DNA from 3 places in the Gracilibacillus sp. JCM 18966 genome. Region 1 is predicted to be linked to each of the others. Evidence: predicted binding sites of a transcription regulator. Region 1 holds the regulator's gene; each other region holds the start of a gene.
What was found. The regulator CtsR, encoded in region 1, represses protease genes until heat stress. The targets are predictions, from matches to a motif close to ATGGTCAATAAAGGTCAAACA.

Region 1 (10,456 bases):
AATGGCCGAGCTTCCTTGCCTCATCCATCGACAATTCAATGACCTTTTTCGCTCTTGGTGTATAGTGGATCGTTTGGGAAACTTGATTGCCCTTTCCAATTAGTGCTTCCACTTCTTCTCTAATTTTTTCTGCACCGAGACCGATGGCATGTAAGGCTTTAGCAGCGATACCATCCCCTTCACTAACTAGTCCTAGCAGAATATGCTCTGTACCAATATTATTATGTCCTAATCGAACGGCTTCTTCTTGGGATAAGGCTAATACTTTTTGAGCCCTTTCTGTAAAACGTCCAAACATCATATTAAAATTCCTCCCTTTGCTCTAACGTGAACCTTTCACGAATTAATGATGCCCGAAAAACATCACGTTCATGAGGTGTAAGCATTCTTCTAGCATATTGCTGTAGGAATGCCGGTTGCGTTAGTACCATTAATTCATTCAAAATAGATTTGGAAATATGCTTAATATATCCTAGGTCAATCCCTAACCGAACATCCGAAAGACATTTGGCCGTTTCTTTGGATTCGATAATTCGACTATGTTCTAGGATGCCATAAGAGCGAAACACACGATCTTCAAGCTCTAGCTCAGACTGTTGCTTTAATATTGTTCTTGCTTGTCGTTCCTGTTCGATTAATTTTTGAACAACACTTGTTAGGTCTTCGATGATATCCTGCTCTGATCTCCCTAAGGTGACTTGGTTAGAAATTTGAAAGATATTCCCCAATGCTTCACTGCCTTCACCATAGATCCCTCGCACTACTAAACCTAGCTGATTAATAGCCGGGATCATCCGGGAAATTTTCCTTGTCATAGCTAATGCAGGGAGATGCATCATCACAGAAGCTCGTAATCCTGTTCCCACATTGGTTGGACAGCTTGTTAAATAGCCTCTTTCTTCATCAAAGGCGTAATCTATCTTTTGCTCTAACCAATCATCGATGTGAAAGGCTTCTTCTAAGGCCCTTTTTAATTGGAAGCCTGGAAAGTATAATTGCATCCGAATATGATCCTCTTCATTGACCATGATGGAAACCTGCTCATTTTTGGAGATTAATGCGGCACCATATTGGGATTTCTCAGCGAGATGTGGACTTATTAGATGTTTTTCAACCAATACCTGTTTTTCAATTGATTTTAAATCCGCCATTCTAACAAATTCAAGCTGTTCATATTGTGTAAAACTACGATGATTGAATTCTTTTTCTAAAAAATATAAGATACCTTCAAGATGCTCTTCATTTGCAATTAAAGGAAATGGTGACTGTTCAAAGTTTCGAGCTAGTCGAATGCGACTGCTCATCACAATATCACTATCTGGTCCATCTTCCTTTAACCATGGACTAATGGCTTCATTGATAAATTGTTCAAGCCCCATTAAGCATCACCCTCCCCTTTTTGGTTTAGGTTTTTTTCTAGCTGTCTTATTTGATCACGAATGTTCGCAGCTTCCTCAAATGCCTCATCAGCAATTAGTTGTTGGAGTTTCCATTTTAAGTTTCTTAGCTGCTTCCTTTCATAAATATCCGCACCTACACGTTTCGGAACCTTTCCGTCATGGGTTGTATTTCCACTATGAACTCTACGAAATATTGGATTTAAATGACTAGAAAACGTCTCATAACAAGTGGCACATCCAAATTTTCCAATTCGTGTGAACTCTTGATAGGTCATACCACATTTTTCACATTGGAGATCTTGCTCCATTGGATGATGTGGAGATGATGTATGGAAGGCATCTGAATCAAATTGAAAAAGCCCTGATAACAGATTGTGTAAGGAATAGGATTCGTCTTCAGGAGGTACATAGCCTTTTTCCTTCGCACACTGATGACAGACGTGAATTTCCTTTTTCTCTCCATTAATCACCTGAGCAAAGTGAAGTGTTGCAGGATTCTGTTGACATTCTTGACATTCCATAAGAACACCTCCTAAGATTCATATTTTAAGGATTGTAGCATTGCTGCCATAATTCTAGCTCGCAACTCATCTCTCAAGGGTAGCTGGAAGGATAAGATATTACGATTCAATGCAGCAACCATTAACTTCGCTTCTCTTGTCGTAATAAGCTCCTCCTCCAGTAATCGCTCCAATATATTGGCGGCCTTCTGCTGGGAGATTTTCGGTAAAATCATCTCAATAATTTCATCGATTAACTTTGCTTTATCGTCATTGGTAATTTTACTAATTCTAATATAACCTCCACCGCCACGCTTACTCTCGACTAGATACCCTTTTTCTAAAGTGAATCTTGTATTGATCACATAATTAATTTGAGAGGGTACACATTCAAAACGATCCGCAATCTCGCTACGTTTAATCTCAATGATTTTCGTTTGATTGCTTTGCAATACTTCCTTCAAATATTCTTCAATAATATCTGAAATATTGCGCATTTTCCCTCCTCCTATCTGACTTTGACTATATTTGACTATATTATTATTATACTGCATGTGAGGACGGATGCAACTATAATGTTCCTAATTATTATTGCCTTTTTTCCACTATTAGAAACATGTTTTTGGAATTTTATGCTAAAAGCAAGACTTACATCGTGGGTATGCTTCTTTTATTGAAACTTCATTTTTATTTTCTTGACATCATCTTGCTCTAGTAGCCATTCATGAAGGTTATCGCGGTTTTTCTGATGGGTAACATCAATATACATTTTAATCCGTCTGTTTCCTTCTTCATCATTTGTAATGTCAAACTGCTTGACTTCAATTGGAAATGATTGTATTTTTTCAAGAATTTTAGCCGTATTTTTGTCTTTTGCTACTTTTATTTCAAATGAAATTTGATGTCTTTTTCTATGAATCTGTTTTTCCCACTTATTCAAAACAACTAGGCTAACAAGAATGATCACCGTCGTGACAATGGCCTCTTTATACATGCCTATACCGATAATTAACCCTAATCCGGCAACTGCCCATATAGATGCTGCTGTGGTTAGGCCTCGAATCGTTCCACCATTGACAATAATTGTTCCAGCCCCGAGAAAACCAATCCCACTGATGACATAGGACGGGATTCTCGCAGGATCGAAACGGATGTTATCATAATTTTCGATAAAATAATCAAAGCCATTTATCGATAATAGCATCATAAGACAAGAGCTAATGCCAACTAATATATGTGTACGAAATCCTGCTGAATGTTTATTTAGCTCTCGTTCGAATCCTATTAATCCGGATAGTAATAAAGCAATAGCTAATTTTGAGATCGACTCTATGAATTGTGCATCAAAGATATCTTCAAGCAAATATCTCACTCCTAAGTGCGGTAATTTTAGTTGATAATTCATTTATACCCTATTTCTAATCAAAATATTTCATGTTATTAAAGTTTATCTATAGAAAAAAATCACCCAATGGATGATTTTAAAAAAAGTCTGGAAAATATGTCTGTTTATTAGGAATGATCGCATCTAATGTTTGAATTGCCGTCACATCTCCTTGAATCAGTTGGAGGCCAGCTAAATTTGTTGCGTTTTGATAACTTAATAGGATAGAAGTTAATTGCTGAACGGAACAATAAATATGTTGACATTTCCCGTCGGGTTTATCTCTACTGACGACGATATCACTATTTTCCTTGGTTAAGTAATAGGTACCTGTATTCTCTGGTAAAAATTCATCTTCTACTTCGATAGCGATAGGATGAAATCGATCCGTCATCCGGAAGCGATATTGCCTTAAAAAGGCAGACACATCCACAATTCTACTCATAAAATAAGGCACGAGCTTTTGCTCATATCTTGGTTCATCTACTAATAAAGGCAAGGAGTCATCCGCTGGCACCTTCATCTCTACTGACGTTACCATTGAATCATGATTAGAAAGTAATTGAAGAATTAATTTTAAACCATTTGAGTTAACATATGCCATATCTTCTACATATAATATACGATCCTTCACATGGTATAGGAGATAACCTTCTGGTTCATCCTGGTCATTATAGCAAATCGTGATGATCGTGTCTTTTTTGATAACGCGTTGCTGCCACCATTTTTCGTCTCGGATAAGTCCACCATTGTATCTATTTATATAGGTGGAATAAATCTTGTCTAACTCCTGATAATTTTTACTTCTTCTTGCATAACCATTCGGGCTCCACTTTTTCTTAAGGGTCTCGATTGGAATCTGATACCTTTTGTACGGAAAGGTAAGCTCATACCCATATCTTCGGTAAAAAGGAACAGAAAATGGGTGTAAATAGGAAATAATATAACCATTCTCCTTCATGGACTGCAAAACTGTAAGCAAAAGTTTTTTAATCATCCCACCACGTCTATATTCTGGCCACGACGCAACAGAAGCGATGCCACCCATCTTCACCTTATTTCCATTAATATTTACCTGGAGTGGAATCATATGGACCTTTGCGCATAATTGCTCTTCTTTTAGCCATCCCCAAATTTCATGACGCTCCGCTTCTTTTTCCTTTTCTTCTAGTTCTACCTCATTTAAGGTGTATTGAAAGGCAAATTGGGATAATTTAAATATTTCCGGATAATGATCATGCGATAATTTCTTAATTTGATTCACAATTTTTCACCTCTTTTTAAATGTTTACTTCCCATTGTGAAACCTTTTTCCCATGCTCCTCCTTTGTATATGTATGCTATAAGTATCTCAATTTTTTGTCCATCCACCAACCGTTTTGCATTAGGAAATAAAAAACCCCAGAGAAAATAGATTCCTCCAGGGTCATCATTAGAAAAAATATTATTTTTTTGGTAATCCATTGGCTTCACGGATTAATTCAAAGTATTGGTCTCCACGGACAATTTCATATTCTGAGCTCAGTGATTCTGCAATTTCTACAACGTCTGATGGTGTAAGAGACCACGATAACATCCCCAATGAAATAAATAGTGGTGAATCTCCGTCCCAATCACGAGAGGCATCTGCTATCGCCTCTTTTGCTTCACTGACACTGCTGACACCACGTAAAATCGACTGTGGTAGCTCATTATTTAAGATAGATGTTCCTGTATTGCTCTCCCAGCTTAAGAACATTCCTTGTGGGTCTACATAGTCCAAGTAATCCTGTACTTTGGATTCTGTTAAAGGTACATTTTGTTCATCTACACGATTTAATGCATAAATAATATCCATTCCCGTACGTTTCATGTACCTTTTTGTTTGTCTAGCGAATAAATCAAATGTATCATCCGGCCACGGTGTAGGATAGATATAACCTGCCCCCGATGGACCAGCAATTAAAAGGTCGTTATCTGTAGCAGTTTGCTGGTAATAGCCTAATATGGATGGTGCAACATCATAAAGAAGTGGACTTGTTGTCCAATTAATTGGCACACTTCCTCTTGCTTTGTCATCCCATAATTGTCTTAGCTTATGTTGATTATATTGAAGGTTGTCACCTTCACCGAATGTGAAGGTAAGATAAATCTTGTTGTCCAATTCTGGAGCAGCTATTGGTTTTTGCTTTTTAATTTTCCCTTTAACACCAGAGAAGACCGTCATATTGTTAAACCAATCGGCGGCTAGCACATACACACTGTGTTCAGAAGCTAGCTCTGTTGAACTGAATTCCCCTGCAACATCATTACTGAACCACCCTAAGTATGGTGTATTTGGTTCGACATCAGACATGATTTGCTCAAATAATTCCTTTTCCTCTGCTACATTTGATTCAAGCCAAAATACCATTGCACGATTTGCCACTGCATAATCTCTTAAATATCCGTATGGTTCTGTTTCACCCGCTGCAACTGGTTGGACATTCGATGCAGAGACCTTAAATTGATTCCACATATCTACTGAAACAACCAATTCTTCGGTATTCGCAGGTGGTGTAAATCGATAGATAAAGTAATTACCATTATCTGCCCAGCGGTGGCCGCCATAACGCTCATCCGCACTGGAATGATAACCATCATATAGGTAGGGCGCTTCCTCTGCTTGTCCAGGTATAAACTGTGCAATAACCTGTCCATCTGCTTTTACGGTTACTTGATGGACCGCCGGCCCCCAACCATCCTTTGTAAAAGCATCTTGAAAACGAAGGTAAACAGATTCTCCTTCGAGAAATTCTGAGAGGTCTAAGTCATAGATATCTCGGTTAGAGCTATCTCTAATTTCTTCCTCTTCTTCCACAATCACTTGGAAATCATCCCAATTATCTTCAGGCAATTCGACACTTCTATGAGGATTTAATCCAACTAACATTCGTTTAGTTGTTCTTGGCCATAGATTTTCATATTGCCATTTATACGCATCTAACCCGTCATCGAATTGTCCACGTAAATCTTCTATTATCTTAAGATTATATGGTGGTTTCGTCAGTTTCTCTGCCAATTCAGGGCTTGCTACTACCCCTTGCTCCAAACCAGCCATTGTTGTAGCAACATTGATAGAGTCTTTTACTTCCGGGTCATAGACTATCATCCCAGATAGTTCATCTTTATACTTTAACAATAGCTCCCAAGGGTTCTCCCTAATGCTGTAAGGGATGTTCCAATCATTTAACCATGTGAAATTTCCTTCCTCATAGTCATTTTCTATCATGTATATCCTTGGTTTTTCCCGATTCACATTTCCTTGCAGTGTCGTAAATAGTAGCTTCTCATCGCCTGTATTTTCTCTTAAATCCAACACATCTAGATGCTTTGCCTTCGCAAAAGTAGGTAAAGCCTGACTTTTTGGCCATGTGATTTTACCATTTTTCATGGATTCTGCTTGTGTTTCTGTTGCTTGGATACTATTAATACTGGATAGGATTAAAAACAAGGTGAAACATATCAACACTAATTTGCGAATCATTGATTTTCCTCCTTTGTCCAATCAGTTCAAAAGACCATTTACCTACCTACATCCGAATAAATAATTTACAGAGAGAAATCACCTCCCTTAAGTTCACAATAATGACATTAACTTGAGCTCTTTACTTTCATTTTTAGTGTTTTAATTTCAAACGGTGTGAAGGAGATAGGACTATCGAGAGATATTGATTGTTTTGGATTTTCTAACAAATTCGTTTCTACTATTTTCTCAACAACAAAGCTTAGGTCTAATTTGGTCGTTGTATGATTACCAGATATTTCATATAGGCGGATAATCATCTCATTATCCAGTTCTGCTTTTTTGATCGTCTCAATCATCACACTTCCACCCTGTAATTGAATAAATGAAGCGGAGCTGTCCTTTTTTACAGTAGCCGCATCTGTTTTCTCCACTTTTCGCACTGGTATATTCAATTCATAGCCTTTTTTATACACTTCTCCCGAGACAAACTCACCCTTATGTGGGTAAAAACTATAGACAAATTCGTGATCTGCCCGATCTGCATTAGGATCTGGACTGTCGGGGCTTCGTAATAAATTCAGGTCAAGCTCATCTTCCTCGGCACGATGACCATATTTGCAATCATTTAAAAGGGCAACACCATAATCCGGCTCAGAAATATCAATCCATTGATGTGCACATATTTCATCCTTTGCAAAATCCCACTGTGTATTTTGATGGGTAGAGCGATTGATATAACCAAATTGAATTTCACAATGGACACGGTCACTTCTTACTTGAAGTGGAAAGGAGGTCCGAAGCATTTTGTTCGATTCCTTCCAGTCTACTTTTGTCTGAAAGTCAACTTGTCTGCTTCCTAACTTCATCTTCACAGATTGCTGAATTGTTGAGTTTCCAAACGTGTAAAAATGGGTCATTACCGCAATGGGACCATTAATTTCGCAATGAATATCCTCGAGAATCGGTTTCATTTTTGGAACAGATTTATAATCAGATGGGAAATCCCATGCATCTCCATGATCATGATAAATAGCCAGTTGATTAGCTGGACGGTGCTTCGCTATCGTTTCTCGGTTATTTTCTTTATCAAAAATCGAGCGTATCGTTCCATCACGATTAAAGGAGACAACTAGAAGTTCATTCTCCATCCTTGTCTTTTCAACCTTCAATTCTGTGTGTCCAGTAAGAGCTTGTGATGGTTGATCCTTTATTTCGAGATAGCCCATTGGAGGTATCGTGATTTCTCTCCACTTCCCGTGGACCTCCACCCACTCTCGCCTTGCCCAAGGTAGTGAATTAAAAAAGGTTATTCCGGATAGATGAAGGTGTTGATACAAAGCCTGGTAGTGTTTCTCTATTAATCTCTCTACTTTTTCATTTATCTTTTGATAACGCTCGAGTGATTCATCATATACACGGCTGATAGAGGACCCAGGTAATATATCATGAAATTGGTATAGCATAACCTCCTTCCATATCGAATCTAATTCCTCAGAAGGATATTGCTTGATTCCCTTCATCATCGTGAGACTTGCGACAAACTCTAACTCACGGAGCGCTTTCTCGATCTTCCGGTTATATTTTTTATTGCGTGCTTGGGAGGTCAAGGTACCTTGATGCTTTTCTAAATAAAGCTCGCCAGACCATGTTTTATATTTACTGGAAGAGGACTCTAATTTTCTAAAAAAATTGATCGATGGCTCTTGTACTACTGGAGAAAGACCAAGGAGATTTCTTTCCCGTTTAAGACGTTCCAGATGCTCTTCTCCAGGTCCACCACCACCATCTCCTATGCCAAATAACATTAGACTGTGTTCTGAAATGTTCTTATCATAATACTCTCTTTCTATCTTTTTAATCGATCTCGGTGCAGCAGGACCATTATACGTATCTTCTGGCGGTAAATGGGTCAGTACTTTACTGCCATCAATCCCCTGCCAGTAAAATGTGTGATGTGGATGATCGTTATATTCGCTCCAAGACAGCTTTTGAGTCATGACATAATCAATTTCTGATTGCTTCAAAAGTTGTGGCAAACTAGCAGAATAACCAAAAATGTCAGGTACCCAGAGAGTCCTAACTTCCTTGCCAAATTCCTCTAAATAAAACCTTTTCCCGTAAAGGATTTGGCGAATTAATGATTCTCCACTAGGAATATTGGAATCAGGTTCTACCCACATTCCGCCTTGGACTTCCCAACGCCCTTCCGCAATTCGTTGTTTTATTTGTTCATACAGAGCAGGGTAGTATTCTTTCATCCATTGGTATAATTGTGGCTGACTAGCTCCGAAAATATAATCCGGATATTTTTCCATGTTACGAAGTACTGTGGAGAATGTCCGTGCCCCTTTTCGAATCGTTTCCCTTATTGGCCAGAGCCACGCAAGGTCAATATGAGCATGACCAACAGCACTAATCGTCAGGTCCACATCGCCATTTTGTTTTTGGAGTGGTATGGCAAGTAGTTCTCTAGCCTTCCTTACATTTTCATCTGTCCAATCGACAAGTAATAAGGAAATATCATACAGTGCTTGGTAGATTCTAGCTCTTCTAGCCGAGTCTTCTTCTAATTGCTCAGCTAGCTCTAATAGCACCTCTACGTCATAATAAAGCTGGCGTATTTCTTCCTTACATATTGCAATATCTGCTATTTTCAATGTTCCAGACCTGAAATGACCGAACAAATCATTGCAACCTGCATCTGCCCAAAGATCAATCTCTTCTGTACCGGAAGCTTTCTCTGCAATTTCGACCACTCTTTTTCCGGGCTTACCAAGAGATAATTCAAATTCGGAATTTACATTGGTTAGCCCTTGCATCGGTGATCCATTACGATCAACTAGACACAATTCACCATTGACATCAATCAGAAGAACAAGCTTCTCTCCTCTTGCTTGACTCGGAACTTTCCCAGAAAAGTAAAACCAAGCGCAATCCCAAAGCTCTCCCCATTTGTCGCCAGCAGACAACGTAAGATGCGTTCCTGTCTTTCGCTCCTTAAACGTCGTTGGTTCTTTCGTCACCCAAGCTTCTACTTTTAGAGAGGACAAGCTTTGATATATTTTCCCCTCAATAAATGCTTTCATTTGATGTAGTTTTTCATTGTTTATCTTCTCGTATGGCATTCCTGACCCTCCGCAATTGTGCTTTATCATTTTAATTTTGAATGGATATCATTAACTTGATGAAATATCGACAGCATAATGCAATATCTTGATTTTGGTACCCTCTGGATTATTTTTATAGTAAAAGAAGAAGGTATTACTTCTTTGATCCCATTCAAAATTTATTGATTTTTCCTTATTCTGTTCATCAACAATTAGGATTTTTACTGGTTTGACTGGATATCTTATCCTACATACTCCTGGTACATGTAATGGACCTTTCATTAGAATCGAATATTCGTTATGAGCCTTTTCAACACTTTCCATTCTGGATGAAGAGGCAATGACTTGAATATCTGTTTCGTTTGTCTGACTATTTAAATCATAGAGAAGTGATTGATTACCCGGCAGGATCGTAACCTCTTCTTTTATCGATAAATTAGGATCCAATAAATCAACATACAGGCCGCTTAAACGAAGTGGCTCCATATGAACCGATTCCTCCATGACAGAACTGATGACATAAGGGCCTCTTCTCAATAACAAATAATTCTTTTCATCCCACCGAAATGAATCTTGTG
Region 2 (10,456 bases), 1.2 Mb from region 1:
ATGGATGGTGTAGGAATACATCTCGTCTACGTACAGCATCATAGATACTTTCGTCTTCATAAATATCCTGGGGAGGCTGGGGGATTAAGGTTTGATAAATTAGCTGATCAAAATCCTTTTTAACATGGTTGCAGAAATCAGATAAAAAGGTCAAATCGAGGGGACCGTCTATCACGTATAAATCTTTATGATGGATTTCTAATACATGTAGTAAAAAATCAATCATTTTTGGACATTGTGCACGGGCATCGACCTCTAGACGAACTGCCGCCCCCCATTTTCGTTTTTTAAGTTCCTTTTCAATTTCCTTTAATAAATCCCGTGCCCCTTCCTCATGTATAGTCATATCGGCGTTTCGAGTAATGCGAAAAGTAGTTGTTGATTTTACTTGATAGCCTTTAAAAAATTTGCCGATAAAATAACAGATTAAGTCCTCTAACAATATATAGTCATGTCCTGAATTTACTTGGATAAAACGATCCAGTAATGCAGGTACTTGAACTATAGCTGTTTTAACAGCTTGATCATATAAATCCTCAAGTCGAACCGCTAAATTGATCGACTTATTTAAGAGCATAGGAAATGCCCTATATGCATCGATAGCCATTGGGGTAAGCACTGGAAAGATTTGATCATCAAAATATATCTCTAACATGTTGATTTGTTCAACTGTTAGATCTTCCATTGATAAAATCTTTATATTCGTTTTACTTAATGAATCGTGAAGTAGCTTATATATATCATATTGTTCCTCAACAAGCTCATGATTAAAGGAAGAAATATAAGCAAGCTGTTCCTTAGGTGTTAGCCCAGATTTATTATCCTTCCGATTATATCCTGCCTTCACTTGATCCTTTAATCCAGCCACCCTTACCATAAAAAATTCATCTAAGTTAGATGAGAAGATGGCGAGGAATTTTAAACGTTCTAATAATGGATTACTTTCGTCAGCGGCTTCTCCTAAAACTCTTCTATTAAAAGAAAGCCAGCTAATTTCTCTATTATTATAATAGGTAGGATGACCTAGCTCTTCTTTCGTTTCAATTGTAGCCATTCAAATCATTCCTTTTTCGTGAACTATGAACATTTGTTAGTAGTGGTTAATGAGATGATAGACTCACCATTACTTTTCTATCATAACGCTATGAAAAGGAATTTTTGTTAATGCTATGTTAATTTCATGTAAATTAATTCTTTACAATTTTGGCTTGAAGATTAATTCAATATCTGTTTTCACTATTTTCTCGAGATGCTTTTTTTGTTTTTCTGCCTGGTATTCCTCTGGTGACCAATCACCTATACACTCTAGCTCAAATATAAATCTATCTTGCTTTCTTGTTATCGATAAATCAGTAACAATCTGTCTTCTCGTAGCATCTAAGCAATAAGTAAATTTTAATATAGCTCCAAGATGACGAAGCTTTTTACGTTCTTCCTTTAGAAACCATGTTTTGTATGGCTTTATAAATTGTTTGAATAACGTATTATTTTTATAGGATGCAATCAAGGCAATCATTAATCGCTCGCGATGCATTAACCCATCAATCGTACGGTTTGCAAGTAAATAGAACGTATGCTGAGCACTTGCTTCTGCATCAATGTATTCTCCTAAATGACACAAATAGCTCGCTCGTTTTAATAAAGACCAATCTTTCTTGCTAAGATGGATTACACCATTGTCCTTCAAATAGTGAAATAGCCTACGAGTAAGGTATTGGACATGAATGATTTGCTTTGAATCAAGGTTATAATCATTAATTAATTCTTGAATGCTATCTTCCAACACATTAGGGAAGAGTAGAGACCCCATCTCCTTTGACAATTGCTCAAAGAATACACCATCTCGTAATCCTTTCCTACTGAGAATAAAGCAGTCTGCTTGGATGGTTTGATATAGTGTATGGAAAACCTCTATAGCAGGAATGATAATGTCTGCTCTGTCCTTCGATAATCCTTCTACTTTTAATAGTTCTTCCTTGTTCCGTGAGGTTAAATAATGACTAACTGTTTGGATGTCTGTATCATACATCTTATATTGATGGAGTCCTGCTAGCGGATATTTTTTCAGATTTTGTTCGATTTGCACAAGGTTCCGAGCACTTCCACCAATAGCAATTAACGGAACTTCTTTTCCAACTAACCATGGCAGATGATGGAATTCCTTACTTAGAAAATGATGAAGTTTTTCAAGCTCTTCGTAAGTGGGAATATCCTTCTGGAAAAATTCCTTAAGAGTTAATGCTCCAAATGGGAAGCTGTGTGATTCGACTAGTTCTCTTTTTCTAAAATAAGTGACTTCGGTACTACCACCACCAATATCGACGGTAATACCAGTTTCAATAGAAGTAGAGTTTACTACAGCTAGAAAACCATAGAAGGCTTCTTCCTTTTCAGATAAAATGCGCATATGAAGATTCGTTTTTTCCTTCACAATTGCTTGAATATCTAGTTGATTCTCAGCTTGTCTAATTGTAGCTGTAGCAACACATACGATCTCTTTTAAATCATAAGTAGCCAATACATGCTTAAAGCTAAGTAATGTCATGATGAGCTTATCTATCCCTGCATTTGTTAATTGGTTGTTTGTATCCAAGAATGTTCGAAGTCTCGCTACTGCCTTTACATTTTCAACCTCTTTTAACCGACCACCTTTTTCTCGTAGATAGATAACTAAGCGCATAGTATTCGAACCGATGTCAATTATGGCATAATATTGCTTTTTCATTGTAACCACCTATTTTTATTGTTGTGTATTTGGTTTGATTATACCATAATGGAAAGAAAATACTGAAAAAGGAAAAGGTGTGTCTGTAATGTGGAAAGAGCAAATTGATCTAACATCATCTTATGATTTTGATTACATACTTATGCGTTTGGCTATGGATCCACTAAACAATATTAATAAATTGGAGCGAAGAATTACAATTCCTCTCAGAGTAAAAAATAAAAATACATTAGTAAAGGTCACCTCCCTAGGTACGACGGAGAAACCGAGCTTTCTATTGGAAGGAAGTCAAGAGGAACAAAAGGCGACGGTATTGGAACAAGTTAAAAAAATCTTTGCATGGGATGAGGATTTACAGGCAATTCAAAAATTCTTTGAACAGACTGACCTAAAGCAATTATTTAAGAAATATCCTTATACACCACTTGTAAAGGAATTTGATTTGTTTAGCAATCTAATGAAAACAATAATCCACCAGCAATTAAATATGTCTTTTGCCCAAACTTTAACTGAGCGATTCGTGAAAACATATGGAGAAAAAGTAGAAGACACATGGTTTTATCCGGAACCAGACAAGGTTGCAGTGATTCCATACGAAAAGCTGCAAGCAATGCAATTTAGTAGAAGAAAGGCAGAATACGTCATTGATACTGCCAAACAAGTTGTTCAAGGTCATATTAATCTCTCTACCTTCGAGACAAAAAATGATGAAGAAGTCATTTCAACATTGACGAAATTGAGAGGAATTGGCCCATGGACAGCCCAGAATTGGCTCATGTTTTCTCTTGGTAGGAAAGATCTTTTTCCAGTAGCAGATATAGGGGTGCAAAATGCATTAAAGAAGTATTATGATCTAGAAAAGAAGCCAACCCGTGATAGGATGCAAGGCTGGAGCGAGAAATGGAAGCCTTACCGTTCCTATGCAACGATGACACTGTGGAGAAGTATAGAGGAACGGTAAGCACGAAGCGCACAAGCCATCAGTGGGGAAAAACTCTCCACTGATGGGAGCTCAATATATTACGAAGGCATGTTAAGTAAGAGCTGTTGATAATTGTTGGCTTGTTCTTTATCACCGATAGCCTGATAGCTTTTTTGTAAATATTGTAGTGATTTAGGATTTTCAGGATTTAACTCCATTTCCCATTCAAAGCACTGAATAGCCTTCTCGTATTGCTCGAGTTCAAAGTATAATTCTCCTAACGCGAGTTGCTCATCAGGATTGTTCTCATATTGGCCCATTTTACATAGTTTTCTCGCAATAGGTAGCTTTGTATTTGGAAGCTTTTCCACTAATTCTTCGATCGAATAGAAGGGCAGTAGCTTAATAATACAATGATGGATTAATGGCTCTAATTGAGCCGAATCTTCGATAAGTTCACTTAACAAAGGAAATATCTCCTCTGTGTATCGCGACAGCTGTTTTCCATTCATTTGGTGTATAGCATTTACTAACAAATCAAGAGGTATTGCTATTTTTTGCTTTATTAGATGATGGACGATGGTGGTGTATGCTTGTTTTGATTCGAGTTTATTGTAGATCGTTAAGCAGCTAGGATCGTGTTCAAGGAGCTTCTCCCACAACGAAATGATGCAGTCATCAGGTAATAGGTCTTCGATTAATGTATCGAATTGCTCTATAGCTGAAATGCTAATAGGAGGCAGATTTTGAAGGATATGATCATAGTTAGCAAAAAGTATATCAAAAACTCTGTCTTCTTTTTGTAATAATCGTATCACACGGTTAAATTGGGTAGTAGATAATTGTTGTTGAGAAAGCTTTGCTTCTAGATAAAGGGCGTCGTTATCGAAGGAAAGATCTGTCATTTCATCATACAGAACTTTATATTTTTGAAAATCTATGTGATGGATCATGTCACTTGCAAATCGATCATGAGGTCGTACTTGTGCATAAGTTATGAGGGTACTAAACGCTTTTTTTAGTTGTCCATTTCTTCTATATTGGTAGAAAACTTTTTTGCAAAGTGCTTGAATCTTCTTCTCATTAATAAAGTTGTCGAACATGGATAGTATATATAGCATTTCGTTATCGTTATATTTATCTTTTAGTTTTTGAAACATTTGATTGAATGAAATGGTGCGATAGTTTTGAATAGTGGATACAAAAGCTTCAGTGAGAGGGTGTGTAGCATTGTAAGTAGTTCCATAACGGTATGCAGTAGCTAAAAAGCTGTTCCTTCTTACTTCGGTAGTTTTCTTACCATTTATACACTTATTCTTATAAAAAATCACTGTGTAATATTGATTGTTTTTACTAATAGCATCTAATATTTTGGCCTGTTTGAATATCGTTAATTTTGTTACTGTCATTGGGATTTTTTTCTTGTTATGATGTAAAAGGTTAATTTTGACCATATAAAACAACTCCTTAATACCAGGATACGTTTATTTTAACATAGTTAATTTTTTCAATAAAGCGGGACTTTAACATTAATAGATAGAATTAGTCGTAGAGCTCGGTTAAATGTAAATTGTTTGTAATGTTTTATGGAAATGAGATATTTATGGATACGGTTATGCTATGATAGAAAAAAAGCTAACTAGGAGGAATACAATGCTAAAAGAAGTGATTTGGTCAATAATTTTAGCATTAGCCTTTATTTTTATCCCTTTTGGAGTTGTTATATAAAATATAGATACTTAATCAATAGAGCCAATCTACTATAGTAGGTTGGTTTTTGTTTTTTAAATTTAAAGAAAAAAATTTGAGCAAAAGTCTTGAAAGTCAAAAAAGGTCAAAGTATAATATGAGTTACATAAAGGTCAAATATAGTCAAAGTCAAATTGACCTTTAAAATTGAAGGAGGAATGAATGATGAAATGTCAGCATTGTGGTATTCGTCAAGCAACAATTAATGTAAGCCTTCGATTTAATGACCAAACACAATCCTTGCATGTATGTGAGACATGCTTTCAAGAAATACAAAACAAAGCACAAAATCCATCTGGAATGTTTGGAGACAAAGGATTTGAAGGCTTCTTTGCAGGAGGAGCAAGTGGTTCTCATAAGGCAACTTCCAGTACTTATACGACGAATGGATCTAACGGAAATGGGTTACTAGATCAACTTGGTAAAAATTTAACAGATGCAGCAAGAGCAGGTTTAATTGATCCTGTTATTGGGCGTGATAATGAAGTGAAGCGTGTAATAGAAACATTAAATCGTAGAAATAAAAACAATCCTGTACTAATTGGTGAACCTGGTGTTGGGAAAACAGCAATTGCTGAGGGATTAGCACTAAAGGTTGTGGAAGGAAATGTTCCAGCTAAGCTTTTAAATAAAGAAATCTATATCCTTGATGTCGCATCTCTTGTAGCTAATACAGGGGTTCGAGGACAATTTGAAGAAAGAATGAAACAACTTGTATCAGAGTTGCAAGAACGTCAAAATGTTATTCTTTTTGTTGATGAAATTCATTTGTTAGTTGGGGCAGGAACTGCTGAAGGATCTCAAATGGATGCAGGAAACATCCTAAAGCCAGCATTAGCACGTGGTGAGCTTCAATTAATTGGAGCTACTACCTTGAAAGAATATCGAAAAATTGAAAAGGATGCAGCACTTGAACGTAGATTCCAGCCAATTATCGTAAAAGAGCCTAGCATGGAGGAAGCTGAGCAAATCTTGCTAGGGTTGAAAGAACGATATGAGAACTACCATAAAGTTAGCTATCCAGATGAAGTACTTCGCGCTGCAGTAGTACTATCTAAACGCTATATTCAAGATCGTTTCTTACCTGACAAAGCAATTGATCTACTTGATGAAGCTGGGGCTCGTTTAAACCTAGCGGTAGCAGAAACAGACCATGATTCATTACAGCAACGACTTGATGAAATTGCCAAAGAAAAAATGGAGGCAGCAGAACGAGAGGATTATGAACGAGCAGCAAATCTACGCCACCAAGAGATTAAATTAGAGAAAAAACTAGAAGAACAAACAGAATCACCAAAAGCTGTCGTTTCTATTGAGGATATTCAACAAATAATAGAAGAAAAGACAGGAATTCCTGTGCGGAAAATTCAATCAGATGAACAGTCTAAGATGAAAAATCTAGCACAAAACCTAATGGGAAAAGTAATAGGACAAGAAACAGCTGTCAATAAAGTAGCTAAGGCCATTCGTCGAAGTAGAGCAGGCTTAAAAGCAAAAGGTCGTCCAATTGGGTCCTTTTTATTCGTTGGTCCAACTGGTGTAGGTAAAACAGAATTAACCAAGGCACTCGCTGAAGAATTATTTGGTACAAAGGATGCCATGATTCGCCTTGATATGAGTGAATATATGGAGAAACATGCCGTTTCCAAAATTATTGGTTCGCCACCAGGATATGTAGGTCATGAAGAGGCTGGACAATTAACAGAAAAGGTCCGCCGCAATCCTTATAGCTTAATATTGCTTGATGAGATTGAAAAGGCACATCCAGATGTGCAGAATATGTTCCTACAAATTATGGAGGATGGTCACTTAACAGACAGTCATGGTCGAACCGTAAGCTTTAAAGATACGGTGATTATTATGACAAGTAATGCAGGAACAGGTGTGAAAAATATAACTGTCGGATTTAATAGTGACAACAATGAAGCAGTATCAACACTTGAAAATTTAAGTGATTATTTCAAACCTGAATTCTTAAATCGTTTCGATGCAATCATTCCTTTTAATGAGTTGACAGAAGCTAACTTATTAGCGATTGTCGATTTAATGATTGCTGAACTAGAAGAACACCTCAAAGACCAAGATTTAGATATAACTATATCTAAAGAAGCCAAACAATATATCGCGGATAAAGGCTATGATCCACGTTTTGGTGCAAGACCATTACGACGTGTTATCCAAGATAAAGTAGAAGATGGAATCACAGATGTTGTTCTTGAGGAGGAAGAAGTCAAGAAATTAAAAATTGTCTTTGAGAACAATGATATTGTGGTGAAAAAAGCATAAGAAGGAATTAAAACTCTAGCCAGAAACGGCTAGAGTTTTTTATTGGGGTTTGTGGAATCTGAGTTTAATGCAATATATTACATAACAAAAGGAAGCACGATAGACTAGATAGGAAAGTCGACCGTGCTTGTTTAATAGTATTATTTCATTTTATGCAAACATTATTGAAATATGACTCTGAAGGTTAAAATGACAAAGGTAAAAAAATTAGGGTTTTTCATTCTTTTTCGTTTCATGTAAATCCCTCCATTTTTTATTGTAACTCAAGAGTAGCATCGAAAAAGAGAGGGTGAAATGAATTTGTTAGAAAATGTACCCACCTTTTTCCTGAAGGATTCTGTCTGGAATAGAAACAAAGGATAAAGAATGAAAGTATCATTTTTTGGTATAATAAAAGCATGATTTTATTATCTTACAACAGAGGGGGCGCTAGATTTGGTATTTCAACAAAATGAATTCGACGTATTAGAAAAAGTAATGGTGTGCCCACCAACCTATATGAGAATTACAAATGTTATAAATGAAACACAAAAATTTTATAAAGACGAGAATATAGATGTAGAAATTGCCAATAGACAGCATGAGCAATTTGTGAGAACCCTAGAGGAACATGGCGTTAAGGTGCTATCCATTGATCCTAAAGAAGAACTAAATGAACAAGTTTTTACACGTGATATAGGCTTTACAATTGGTGATACGGTTTACATATCGAAGATGGGGAGTGAAATAAGGGAACATGAAGTCGAGCTCCTAGAAGAATTTTTGAAAAATAGAAATTTTAATTACATGAAATTAACTACCCCTTCCATTGAAGGAGGAGATGTAGTACTTGCGGGAGATAGAGTATGGATCGGTATTAGCGAAAGGACCACCTATCAAGCTGTCGATGCTCTTCAGGAAATAATTCAAGATAGGAAACTCATGCCTATACCGATTAGTGAAGACATTCTCCATTTAGATTGCGCATTTAATTTGCTCAGTGAGAAAGAAGGTTTAATATATACATCAGCATTCAAACAAAGAGAACTGGATAGATTAATGGAAATGTATGATCTAATCGAAGTTTCGGATGATGAACAGTTTACACTTGGTACCAATGTCTTTTCGATTGGTAATAAAACAGTGATTTCTCTTCCTGAAAATAAAAATGTTAACTCTGAATTACGTGCCAGGGGTTATCAGGTTATAGAGGTAGAGTTTTCAGAGATAATCAAATCTGGTGGAGCATTTCGTTGCTGTACATTACCAATAAGAAGGACAAATAGATAAAATATTGGAGCTTGGTGACATACCAAGCTTTATTTCATTGTGTTAACCATTCGTATTACTTTTTTGAAACCTTTTATTCACCTTAAACGTAACAAGGATTAGGAGGTGAGTCTTTATGCAAGATTTCACTAATGGTTCGATAGAAGATCTGGTAGAATTCCTCCCTATTATTGCTCCACTTATACTTATTCAATTGATTTTAATGATTATTGCAATTATTTCACTTATAAAGGCGGATGACACAAATGGTCCTAAACCTATATGGGCAGTAATTATTGTTTTTCTCACTTTTATCGGTCCAATCTTATATTTCATTGTTGGAAGGAGACAGTCATAACATGTCGGTTATAAAGGTGGAGCAATTAAAAAAGGTCTTTAAAGGTAAAGAAGTAGTGAAAGGGATAAGCTTTGAATTAAATAAGGGAAGATGTGTTGCTTTACTAGGGCCAAATGGCGCTGGAAAAACAACAACATTACGTATGCTTTCCGGATTATTAAAGCCTAGTAATGGTTCGATCAAGTTTCAAGAGAAGAATGCTCTAAATGATATTAGGTATTCTATTGGTTATTTACCTCAATATCCAGTTTTTCATTCATGGATGTCAGGTAAGGAATTTTTAATGTATGTCGGCGAGCTTGCCTACCTTTCCAAAAAAGAAGCCAATGAAAGAGCCGAAGAATTATTAAAAAAAGTAGCAATTGATGATGCGAAAAATCAAAGAATTAGCAAATATTCAGGTGGAATGAAACAAAGACTTGGAATTGCACAAGCGATGATGCATAAGCCGAAGCTTCTCATGTTGGATGAACCAGTATCCTCACTAGATCCAATTGGTCGGCGTGAAGTACTTACACTGATGGAAGAATTGAAGGAAGAAACAACTATTTTGTTTTCCACTCATATCTTAGGGGATGCAGAAGAAATTTGTGATGATTTATTATTATTACATCATGGTGAAATACTAGAATCAGGATCTATCGATGATCTGCGAAAGAGACATCAATCACCTAAGTTTGAGCTCAGCTTGCGCGATAGTGCAAATAAATATGTGGACAAAATCGAAAGGCTAGAATCTGTGAATACGATCGTACTTGAGAAAGGTGAACTTCATATTTTTGTTAATGATATTGCTAGAGCCCGTGCAGAGATTTTAACAAAAGCAGTGCAAGAAGATTGGCCTATAGTAAAGTTTGAATTAAGTCGAACATCTCTTGAGGATTTGTTTATGAAGGTGGTGCAAAGCTGATGCAATGGAAGACAATTTTTATGAAAGAGTTATTGGAAGATTGGCGGAGTTATAAATGGATCTGGGTTCCACTTGTTTTTATATTGTTCTGTATTATGGACCCATTATCTACGTATTATTTACCACAAATCATCCAAGCGGTTGGTGGCTTACCAGATGGAGCAGTTATTGATATACCTGAAACAGAACCAGAAATGGCAATTATGATGAGTCTCACTCAAATGAGTATGCTCGGCGTGTTAGTAGTTATAGCCATTA
Region 3 (10,456 bases), 1.4 Mb from region 1:
GAGGATGGAATCATCAGCGTGCCCAAACCTAACAAAACAAAGGAAAATGTCATACCTTTCATCCCTGAAGGGGATTTTTATTTTTCAAAAGGTGTGGAGGCTTACCAGAAGCGAAAATTTGAGCTGTCTATCAAGTGGTTTCAGAAGGCTCTATCTGAAAAACCTAATCATCCTTTATATCAATGTCAATTGTCCATTGTTTATACAGAGATAGGCTCTTACCATCTGGCGAATCAATTACTAACAGACGTACTAGCAAAGCATGGGGAAGACTATATGGATTGCTATTATTTAATTGCTAATAATTATGCACATCTTGGTTTATTGCAGGATGCTACAAAATATGCAGAGCTATATGTAGAAAAAGCACCTGATGGTGAATTCGCTGAGGAAGCGATTGGACTATTAAACGTATTGGATTTTGATGAGGAAGAAGAGGAAGATGAATGGGCATTAGAAGAAGAGGATGATGTCCTTATCTACCAAGAAACTGCTTTTTATCATTTAGAGCGTCAAGAATGGCAGGAAGCGATTGCCCTATTGGAAGAAATGATTACCTTATTTCCTGAATTCACTCAAGCTCGACATGAATATCATTATGCCCTATTTTTCGCAGGTGAACGTGAAGAAGCAATTGCGCTAGAAGAAAAGTATCTAAAGGAACATCCAGATAGCCTTTTTAGTTATATGAATCTTGCTGTTTTCTATTATCATGAAAATGAAGTCAAAATGTTGAAGCACATCATTTCTCTTCTCGATCATACATTTCCGATACATGAGCAACAAAAGCTCCGAATGGCGACAACTTTTGCACAAATCGGTTTATATGGAAAAGCATTAGATCGATTTAAACAGTTGAATAAAGGTAAATTAAGAGGACATCCTTCTTATTATAGATGGTATAGTACTTGTTATTATTTTTTAGGTGATGAAAAAAAGGCAGAGGATCTTTGGCGAGAAGGATGTAAGGAACATAATATTTTATTAGAACAATCACCACCATGGCAAACACCTGAAAAGCCATGAGCAAAACATTAGACCTTTTTCATCTTGAATAAGATAATAAGTGTAGGATTAGAAGAAAGGATGAGCTACGATGTCAGAGGAAAGAATTTATGATGTTATTATCGCTGGTGCAGGACCTGCAGGCATGACTGCAGCTGTATACACATCACGCGCTAATTTAGATACATTAATGTTGGAAAGAGGTATACCTGGTGGACAAATGGCGAATACAGAAGATGTCGAAAATTATCCAGGATATGACCATATCTTAGGTCCGGATTTGTCGAATAAAATGTTTGATCATGCCAAAAAATTTGGTGCAGAGTATGCTTATGGTGACATAAAAGAAGTAATTGATGGAAACGAATATAAAACCGTGATTGCTGGATCAAAAGAGTATAAGACACGTGCATTAATTATTACCACTGGTGCACAGTATAAAAAGCTTGGAGTACCAGGTGAAGAAGAATTAGGTGGACGTGGAGTATCCTATTGTGCTGTTTGTGACGGTGCCTTCTTTAAAGAAAAAGAATTAGTAGTTGTCGGTGGTGGAGACTCAGCGGTAGAAGAGGGTGTTTATTTGACTCGATTTGCCAGCAAAGTAACAATTATTCACCGTCGTGATGAACTACGTGCACAGAAAATCCTACAGGACCGCGCTTTTAAAAATGACAAAATTGATTTTATTTGGGATACCATTGTGAAATCGATCAATGAGAAGGATGGCAAAGTAGGAAGCGTCACATTACTCAATAAAAAAACGGGAGAAGAATTTGAACATGAAACTAATGGTGCCTTTATTTATATTGGTATGGTGCCATTAAGTGAGCCTTTTAAATCTCTAGGAATCACGAATGAGGAAGGTTATATTCCAACAAATGAGAATATGGAAACGAGTGTACCAGGAGTCTTTGCTGCAGGTGATATTCGTGAAAAAGAATTGCGTCAAATCGTAACAGCTACAGGAGATGGAAGTATCGCGGCACAAGCAGCACAGGCATATATTGAGAATTTAAAGGAGTCAGTCAATATTCCTAGCTAGTCCTGTCATCTTTTCGACATATGAACGTAAAAAGAAATTAACTTCCCTGTAACACGGACGAAATATAAAAAGGATATAATGTAGTTAACTAATTGACCCCCTTTTTAATAAATATATTACTTGACGGCATAGGTTTTCACCTATGCCAATTTTTTTTTATCCATTAAATCCCTTAGTAAATTTTATTTTCGATATTTGTAACTCCTTCTCCACTCAGTATATAATAGAGTGAGAGCAAAAAAAGATAACCTTTTGCGGTAAGTGGATGAAATGGGAGGAGTAATGCAATGGGGACAAAAAAGGAAGAAACAAAACTAGTTATTATAACAGGGATGTCTGGTGCGGGTAAAACGGTCGCTGTGCAAAGTTTTGAAGATTTAGGGTATTATTGTGTTGATAATTTGCCTCCAGCGTTATTGCCTAAATTCCTAGAATTAATGCGAGATGCAACGAATAATATTCAAAAAGTAGCACTTGTGATGGATTTAAGAGGTAGAGAATTTTTTGATTCCTTATTTGAGGCTTTGGACCAATTGGGTCAGGAAAATTGGTTAGAGGAGCATATTCTTTTTTTAGATGCGAGTGATCAAGTACTTGTTTCGCGCTATAAAGAAACGCGTCGATCACATCCACTTGCACAGGATGGATTACCGTTAGAGGGGATCCATGCAGAAAGAAAGATTCTAGATGAATTAAGAGGACGTGCACAACATTTTATCGATACCTCTGAATTAAAACCAAAGCAATTACGAGAAAAAATAGTGCAACGATATAGTGAAAAAGAGCAAGAAATCTTTTCGATTCATACGTTATCATTTGGCTTTAAGTACGGATTGCCTATTGATGCAGATTTAGTATTTGATGTGCGTTTCTTACCCAATCCCCACTATGTCGAAAATTTACGACCACTAACAGGTTTAAATACAGATGTATCCTCTTATGTATTCAAATGGTCGGATACAAAAGCCTTTGTTGATAAAACGGTTGATTTATTAGAATTTATGCTTCCACAATATAAACGGGAAGGGAAAAGTCAACTCGTTGTCGCAATAGGTTGTACCGGCGGGCAGCATCGTTCTGTTGCGATTGCGGAATATTTAGCAAAATATTTTCAAAAGAACTATGTCACACATGTAAGCCATCGTGATATCGATAAGCGAAAGGGAAAATAAAAATATGACACAAACAGATAGAAAAAAAATAGTTGTGATCGGCGGTGGAACAGGTATGCCGGTACTTTTGCGTGGTCTTAAGGAATATCCCATTGACCTATCCGCTATTGTAACAGTGGCAGACGATGGTGGGAGTTCTGGTCGCCTTCGCACAGAGATGGAAATACCAGCACCGGGCGATATAAGGAATGTGATTGCTGCATTATCCGATGTAGAACCAATGCTAATGGATCTGTTTCAGCATCGGTTTACGAAAGGAAACGGATTATTAGGTCATTCCATGGGAAACCTACTGTTAGCAGCGATGACATCTGTTACAGGCGATTTTTATACAGGAATAAAGGAAATTTCTCGTGTTCTTAATGTGGAAGGCAATATTTATCCAATTGCTAATCAAAATATGTTCCTTCATGCAGAATATGAGGATGGAGAGATTGTATTAGGTGAATCCAATATTCCAAAAGCACGAAAACGAATTAAACGAGTATTCCTAAAGCCGAACCCGGTTTTACCACTACCTGAAGCAGTGACAGCGATTAAAGAGGCGGATATAGTTGTCATTTCACCTGGTAGTCTTTATACAAGTATTCTACCTAATTTAATTGTTCCTCAAATTGGTCAAGCATTAAAGGAAACAAACGCCAAAGTGGTATATGTATGTAATGTGATGACACAGGTTGGGGAAACTAATGGTTACACAGCTTCTGATCATGTTCAAGCAATTATGGATCATATTGGACCAGGATGTATTCAATCTATTATTGTTCATAATAAATCGATTGATCCATCCGTACAATTAATTTATGCAGAGGAAAATGCTGCTCCTGTTAAAATTGATGTCGAAAAATTAAAAAGCTTAGACATAGAAATAATTGAAGCAGATATAGTAAAACAAAAAAACCATTCTCTAAGACATGATAAGGATAAAATTGCAGATGTTCTTATGTCTTTTTTAGAATAGTGTTAAATGTCTGTAAGGGACACTTCAAGAATCGACCTGTATAAGGAGGGGGGAGAAAGTTGTCATTTGCATCGGAAATTAAGAAAGAATTAACGAAAATCGAGAACGATAATTGCTGTAATCGTGCAGAGCTGGCTGCCCTGATTAGAATGAATGGAGCAGTTTCCTTTTCACGCTTACATTATTCACTCGATGTTCAAACAGAAAATGCAGCAATAGCACGTAGAATATACACATTGATTAAAACAATTTATGCCTATCCTGTTGAATTACTCGTAAGGAAAAAAATGAAACTGAAAAAAAATAATGTATATATTGTAAGAATGAATGAAGGAGTTAAGGAAATGCTCTTGGATATGGACATACTTCAAGAGCCGTATCAATTTATTCGAACTATTTCAGATAAGTATATTAAGAAAGACTGCTGTCGAAGAGCCTATCTAAGAGGGGCTTTTTTAGCAGGTGGTTCTGTGAATAATCCAGAAACCTCCTCTTATCATCTTGAAATTTATAACTTTTATGAAGAGCATAATCAAGCATTATGTGATTTATTAAATAATTATGAATTACATGCAAGAATTTTAGAACGGAAGAAAGGTTTTATTACGTATATAAAAGAGGCCGAAAAAATCACCGAATTCTTAAGCTATATTGGAGCACATCAGGCATTATTTAAATTTGAAGATGTTCGAATTGTTCGTGATATGCGTAATTCCGTAAATCGCCTTGTGAATTGTGAAACAGCAAATCTAAATAAAACGATTGGTGCGGCATTTAGACAAGTGGAGAATATCCGATATATTCAAGAAACGGTTGGACTAGATGCACTACCAGATAAGTTAAAGGAAATTGCGGAACTTAGATTAGAACATAATGATGTATCTCTTAAGGAATTAGGGGAAATGGTCTCTGGAGGGAAGATTAGTAAGTCAGGAATTAACCACCGATTGAAGAAAATAGATCAATTTGCGGAACAAATAAGAAGTGAAAAACTTACTGTAAATAAATCCTAGAGCATATGTGTTAAACATGTGCTCTTTACCTTTTAAAATGCTAAGTAAAAACTTTTGTGTAATATTGGAAGAAGTGATATAGTATAATAAAATGATAACGCTTTCAAAAATGAGGAGGATGGGAATGGTTGAACAGACAGTTATTATAGGGGTAGATCCTGGCTTACAGGCTCGTCCTGCAGCACAATTTGTACAAAAGGCAAATCATTATACTGCCGAAATTTTTATTGAAAAAGATCAAAAAAGAATCAATGCGAAAAGTATTATGGGATTGATGAGTTTAGCACTCTCCAAAGGGAGTGAAATTAAAATAATCGTCGATGGTACGGATGAAGAACAAGCATTAGCAGATCTAGTAAGCTTTATAGAAGGAAATTCAGAATAGAAAAACCCTGCGATGATGCAGGGTTTTCCAATGTATTAATTTAAATCAGTTGGTTTCTTTTCCATCACTCGGTCGATTAGACCATATTCTTTTGCACGCTCTGCTGTCATGAAATTATCGCGATCTGTGTCTTTTTCAACAACTTCAATCGGTTGGCCAGTACGATCAGCTAGAATTTGGTTTAATTTTTTACGCATTTCGATAATACGATTTGCATGAATTTGAATATCAGAAGCTTGACCTTGTGTTCCGCCAAGTGGCTGGTGAATCATGACTTCACTGTTCGGTAGAGCAAATCGTTTTCCAGGTTCACCTGCAGCGAGTAAGAATGCTCCCATAGATGCTGCCATTCCAATACAGATGGTAGATACATTTGGTTTAATGAATTGCATCGTATCATAGATCGCCATACCTGCTGTAATGGAACCACCAGGAGAGTTAATGTATAGGGAGATATCCTTATCTGGATCTTCTGCAGCAAGGAATAATAGTTGAGCCACGATACTATTAGAAACATTGTCATCAATGGCGCTACCTAGCATAATAATTCGGTCTTTTAATAGGCGAGAGTAAATATCATAAGCACGCTCACCACGATTAGTTTGTTCAATAACTGTAGGGATTAAATTCATAAGAAAACTCCTCCTTTATTGCTTCATCATTTTATTATTTAACTATTAACATCATAACTTAATGGTCAAAAAAGGTCAAAAGATTTGATTGACTTTTGACCTTCTTGGATGGATGATCTTTTCGTCTATTATAATCTATGTTCATCCTACCCGAAAATAACATAATTTAAACAATCAATTCAATTGTTGCAAAAGAAAAATATAGATTTCGTTGAAATTAATTATATCTTTCGCTATAATTAATCTTGTCGTATTTTTTCATGCGCCCGTAGCTCAGGGGATAGAGCAATGGTTTCCGGTACCATGTGTCGGGGGTTCGAATCCCTCCGGGCGCGTAATATCCTTGTATATGATGTCAATAAGTTCATTGAATTGCATATAGGTAATAAAAGCACCTCTCTTCCGTCTACCTAAATAGTTAGCCGGAGGAGGGGTTTTTTGTTCCAAAGAAAGTCGAAAAATAATTGAATGAAATCGAGTAAACAACGAACAAAATAATGATGACATTATCAAAGTTTTTAGTTACAGACGCTTTTTCCATAGTAATATCCTACAAATAGTGATAAAATCCTATTAAATATACCTAGGAAGGAAATGAGCATGAAGAAATTATTAGTTTTTTTATTCTGTATTATATTTTTAACTGCTTGTGGATTCGAAGTCGAGAAAAATGAAGAAGAAGGAAAAGAAGCTATAGATACAGATACTAAAGATTCAGAACCAAATCAGAATGACGATAAAGAAGCGGTTGAAGTAGATAAAAACTTATTAAGTGTGGAAGTTACCATACCTTCCTCTATGATAGAATCTACCGATGAATCGATAGCGAAAGCTGAAGAGGAAGGGTTAAAAGTAACAGAGAATGAAGACGGAAGCTTGACTTATAAAATGTCAAAATCCAAACACAAGGAAATGATGAATGAAATAAAAAAACAATTAGATCAATCCATGGAGGAGATTAAGACAAGTGGTGACTTCCCGTCAATTCAAGACATTACCTCCAATGAAGATTTTTCAGAGTTTCATTTAAGTGTTGATAGAGAAGGGTATGAAAATAGTATGGACGGTTTTGCTGTGCTGGGAATTGGAATAACAGGAATGATGTATCAACTTTATGATGGAGCATCTCCAGATGACTATGATGTCACGATCAATGTTAAAGATTCTAAATCAGATGAGGTATTTGACACCATTCATTACCCAGAAGATATGCAAACAATGGAGTAGCTTATGAATGATGAAAATTTTAAAAAAGAAGGGGAAATTAGTTTGCAAATTAATGATCTCCGTAAAAGATTATCGATTAGTGGGAAAAATGGTGTTTCCTTTTTGTTGTCAGCTGTAATCATTTGGTTAATTATTACCATAATATTTTTACAACCAATCACACTAGAACTAAAAAATATTTATATGTTATTCTCAACGGGATTAATGTTTCCTTTATCGATGGGTCTTTCCAATCTCTTGAAAGCAGATTGGAAATTTGAAGGTAATCCCTTAGGTAAGTTAGGAGTATTCTTGAACATTGCTCAGCTCGTATATTTTCCAATTCTTTTTTGGGCGATAGGTAAAAGCCCAGAAGAAGCTATTATCTTTTTTTCCATCATTACAGCAGCACATTTTTTCCCTTATGGATGGTTTTACCTTTCAAAGCCTTATTTTATAATGGCTCCAATTGTATCATTTGCTATTATCTTAATTGGATGGAATTTAAATCAGAATGAGTTGTGGTTAATACCGTTTTCTATGATCATATTTTTGCTTATTTTAACTATACTTCTTTATATTGATTACAGGAAAAAATTGAATTCATAACGTTTATTCCATTAGTACAACAATTTAAGCCCCCTCCGGGTGCATTATCTTATAAAAGAGCTTCACTAAAATCGTTTAATCGATGTAGTGGGGCTTTTTTATGTATAAATAAATGATCTTTATTCATGGAGACTATTCAGTAATTATGACTAATCATCATATTTTCTACAAAAATCGATAAAAAATAGGTTTAGTATTGGTCACTTCTGGGTATCAGAAACTATCGAGTAAATCCTGAAAAAGGAAGTGATATTGTTTTGATAAAAAAGAGTACAGCCATCATCTTATTTTTATCGTTTTTCTTTGTTTTCCCTTTGATTATAGAGGCAGAGGGGAAAACATATCATGTGGGAGCAACAGATTTACATGTGCGCTCAGAGCCATCTTTAAATGGACAAATTCTTGGTAAATTACAAGCTGGAGATCAAGTACAAGTGTTTGATGAGGCATATGGCTGGTATAAAACCTTTTATAATGGGAAAGAGGCTTGGATAGCTTCACAATTTTTAATGGTGGAAGAGCAAGAGCGAGCAGCTACTAATGATAGTTTAAACGATGTTTCTATTACTGCCACTGGTGTTCGGATTCGTTCAGGACCAGGTACAAATTATCCTATTATCGGTTTTACAACAATTGGAGAGTCTTTTTCGGTCGTTGATACTGAAGATCAATGGATAAAAGTAGATTTAAAGAATGGTAAAATTGGATGGATTGCGGGCTGGTTGACGAATCATCAAAGTACCACATACATACCTGAAGAACCATCAGCCCAGGCTACGTCAGATACAGAGCAATCTGTGGAACAAACAGCTACTACAACTACGGTAAGCAATGAGCAGAACTTAAATGGCTTTAATATTGTGCTCGATCCAGGGCATGGTGGCATGGATCCTGGAGCCATAGGACTTGGGGGTATCTTTGAAAAGGATGTCATTATGGAGGTGCTTTCTGAGATAGCAAGTGAGCTCCGTCAAGCAGGTGCAACGGTATTATTAACGAGAAGTAATGATAGCTATGTAGATCATGCCACCCGCTTGAGAATAAGTCATGCTTATCAGACTCATGCTTTTATAAGTCTACATTTTAATGCAAGTCCAATAGTTTCTGCTAATGGAATTAGCACACACTATTTTGGCCCAGATAGTAAAGAGCTTGCCTATGAAATGCAGTCCTCTTTATCTCAACATGTCACAATGAGAGATCGAGGGGTTCGAAGTAGTAATTTCTATGTACTAAGAAACAATCAAAATAAAGCACTCTTATTAGAAATGGGATTTATTACGAATCCTCATGACTTACTCACAATCCGAACAAGCGACTATCAAGATAACTTAGCAGAAGGGATCACCAAAGGTCTTTTAGCTTATTTTAAATAGAGAAGTGGCTGCATCAAATGGATGCAGGCGTTTCTCTATCATCGGAAATATTAATAACGGCAATGCGTGCACCTTTCTTGGCTAATTGCAAGCATGTTTCTCGTCCGATACCACTTTCACCTCCTGTTACGATGGCAACTTTTTTTTGTAGTTGATCATAATAAAACCTCTTTCTAGGATGAGTATGCGCTATTTTTTTGAAAACATAAATGAATGGATTAAAAAAAAGCTATTTCATGTCGATATAAATCATGAATACTCTTAAAAGAAAAATATTCAATAATTTATAAATACTTGTTGACAGTGGTGGTCTACCATGCTAAAGTATGTAATAACTAAATTAAATATAAGTAATCCACTCGGAATTACAATATTTGACAATAAATCTTATCAAGAGAGGTGGAGGGACTGGCCCTATGAAACCTCGGCAACCATTAAGCACAAAAGCTTAATAAAGGTGCCAATTCCACTAAGTGATCATGCTTGGAGAGATAAGAGAGCGAATTATTCACACTGAATCCTCTCTATCTCCATGTAGAGAGGATTTTTTGATCCGATAAAAATTAAATAGCTCTTATCAAGAGAGGCAGAGGGACTGGCCCGATGACGCCCAGCAACCATTAAGCTTCAGCTTAAAAGGTGCTAAATCCTGCAGGAAACATTCCTGATAGATAAGAGGGAGACAGCTGGTAGATAACCAAAGCCTTCTTCTTGTCGAAGAAGGCTTTTCTTTATACTTATATTAATTAAATGAATGGAATATTCAAGGAGGAAACTAACATGACAGCTTTTAAAAATTCAACGTATGATGCGGAGACCTTAAATTTACACGGTGGTCAGGCGCCTGATCCAACAACAGGTTCAAGAGCAGTGCCTATCTATCAATCTACTTCGTTCGTTTTCCATGACACAGAACATGCAGAGAGACTATTTGCACTTGATGAACCAGGAAACATCTATTCAAGAATTGGTAATCCAACTGTCGATGTTTTTGAGAAAAGATTAGCCCTTTTAGAAGATGGCGTTGCAGCAGTTGCAACAGCTTCGGGGATGTC

Region 2: a site for CtsR is predicted at 5,468-5,488, ahead of ACZ5N5_RS10610 (ATP-dependent Clp protease ATP-binding subunit). Genes of this name have one in related genera too.
Region 3: a site for CtsR is predicted at 6,272-6,292, ahead of clpP (ATP-dependent Clp endopeptidase proteolytic subunit ClpP). Genes of this name have one in related genera too.

The regions. Positions count from the first base shown of each region.
Region 1 is NZ_AP043883.1:964,070-974,525, forward strand. Features, by position in the region: gene clpC (ATP-dependent protease ATP-binding subunit ClpC) at 1-301, opposite strand, end outside; gene ACZ5N5_RS04545 (protein arginine kinase) at 303-1,379, opposite strand; gene ACZ5N5_RS04550 (UvrB/UvrC motif-containing protein) at 1,379-1,921, opposite strand; gene ACZ5N5_RS04555 (CtsR family transcriptional regulator) at 1,933-2,397, opposite strand; gene ACZ5N5_RS04560 (MgtC/SapB family protein) at 2,571-3,263, opposite strand; gene ACZ5N5_RS04565 (GNAT family N-acetyltransferase) at 3,382-4,548, opposite strand; gene ACZ5N5_RS04570 (hypothetical protein) at 4,545-4,748, opposite strand; gene ACZ5N5_RS04575 (GxGYxYP domain-containing protein) at 4,729-6,789, opposite strand; gene ACZ5N5_RS04580 (alpha-mannosidase) at 6,897-9,896, opposite strand; gene ACZ5N5_RS04585 (hypothetical protein) at 9,948-10,456, opposite strand, start outside.
Region 2 is NZ_AP043883.1:2,207,941-2,218,396, forward strand. Features, by position in the region: gene ACZ5N5_RS10590 (RNA degradosome polyphosphate kinase) at 1-1,054, opposite strand, end outside; gene ACZ5N5_RS10595 (Ppx/GppA phosphatase family protein) at 1,196-2,725, opposite strand; gene ACZ5N5_RS10600 (DNA-3-methyladenine glycosylase family protein) at 2,814-3,686, shown strand; gene ACZ5N5_RS10605 (tetratricopeptide repeat protein) at 3,746-5,101, opposite strand; gene ACZ5N5_RS10610 (ATP-dependent Clp protease ATP-binding subunit) at 5,562-7,682, shown strand; gene ACZ5N5_RS10615 (dimethylarginine dimethylaminohydrolase family protein) at 8,118-8,951, shown strand; gene ACZ5N5_RS10620 (PLD nuclease N-terminal domain-containing protein) at 9,067-9,288, shown strand; gene ACZ5N5_RS10625 (ABC transporter ATP-binding protein) at 9,290-10,198, shown strand; gene ACZ5N5_RS10630 (ABC transporter permease) at 10,198-10,456, shown strand, end outside.
Region 3 is NZ_AP043883.1:3,812,567-3,823,022, reverse strand. Features, by position in the region: gene ACZ5N5_RS18710 (tetratricopeptide repeat protein) at 19-1,026, shown strand; gene trxB (thioredoxin-disulfide reductase) at 1,097-2,047, shown strand; gene rapZ (RNase adapter RapZ) at 2,335-3,219, shown strand; gene ACZ5N5_RS18695 (gluconeogenesis factor YvcK family protein) at 3,224-4,180, shown strand; gene whiA (DNA-binding protein WhiA) at 4,240-5,193, shown strand; gene ACZ5N5_RS18685 (HPr family phosphocarrier protein) at 5,318-5,578, shown strand; gene clpP (ATP-dependent Clp endopeptidase proteolytic subunit ClpP) at 5,614-6,210, opposite strand; tRNA gene ACZ5N5_RS18675 (tRNA-Arg) at 6,473-6,545, shown strand; gene ACZ5N5_RS18670 (hypothetical protein) at 6,811-7,437, shown strand; gene ACZ5N5_RS18665 (DUF7010 family protein) at 7,441-8,025, shown strand; gene ACZ5N5_RS18660 (N-acetylmuramoyl-L-alanine amidase) at 8,283-9,401, shown strand; gene ACZ5N5_RS18655 (hypothetical protein) at 9,415-9,492, opposite strand; SAM riboswitch class I at 9,786-9,899, shown strand; SAM riboswitch class I at 9,973-10,079, shown strand; gene ACZ5N5_RS18650 (PLP-dependent aspartate aminotransferase family protein) at 10,182-10,456, shown strand, end outside.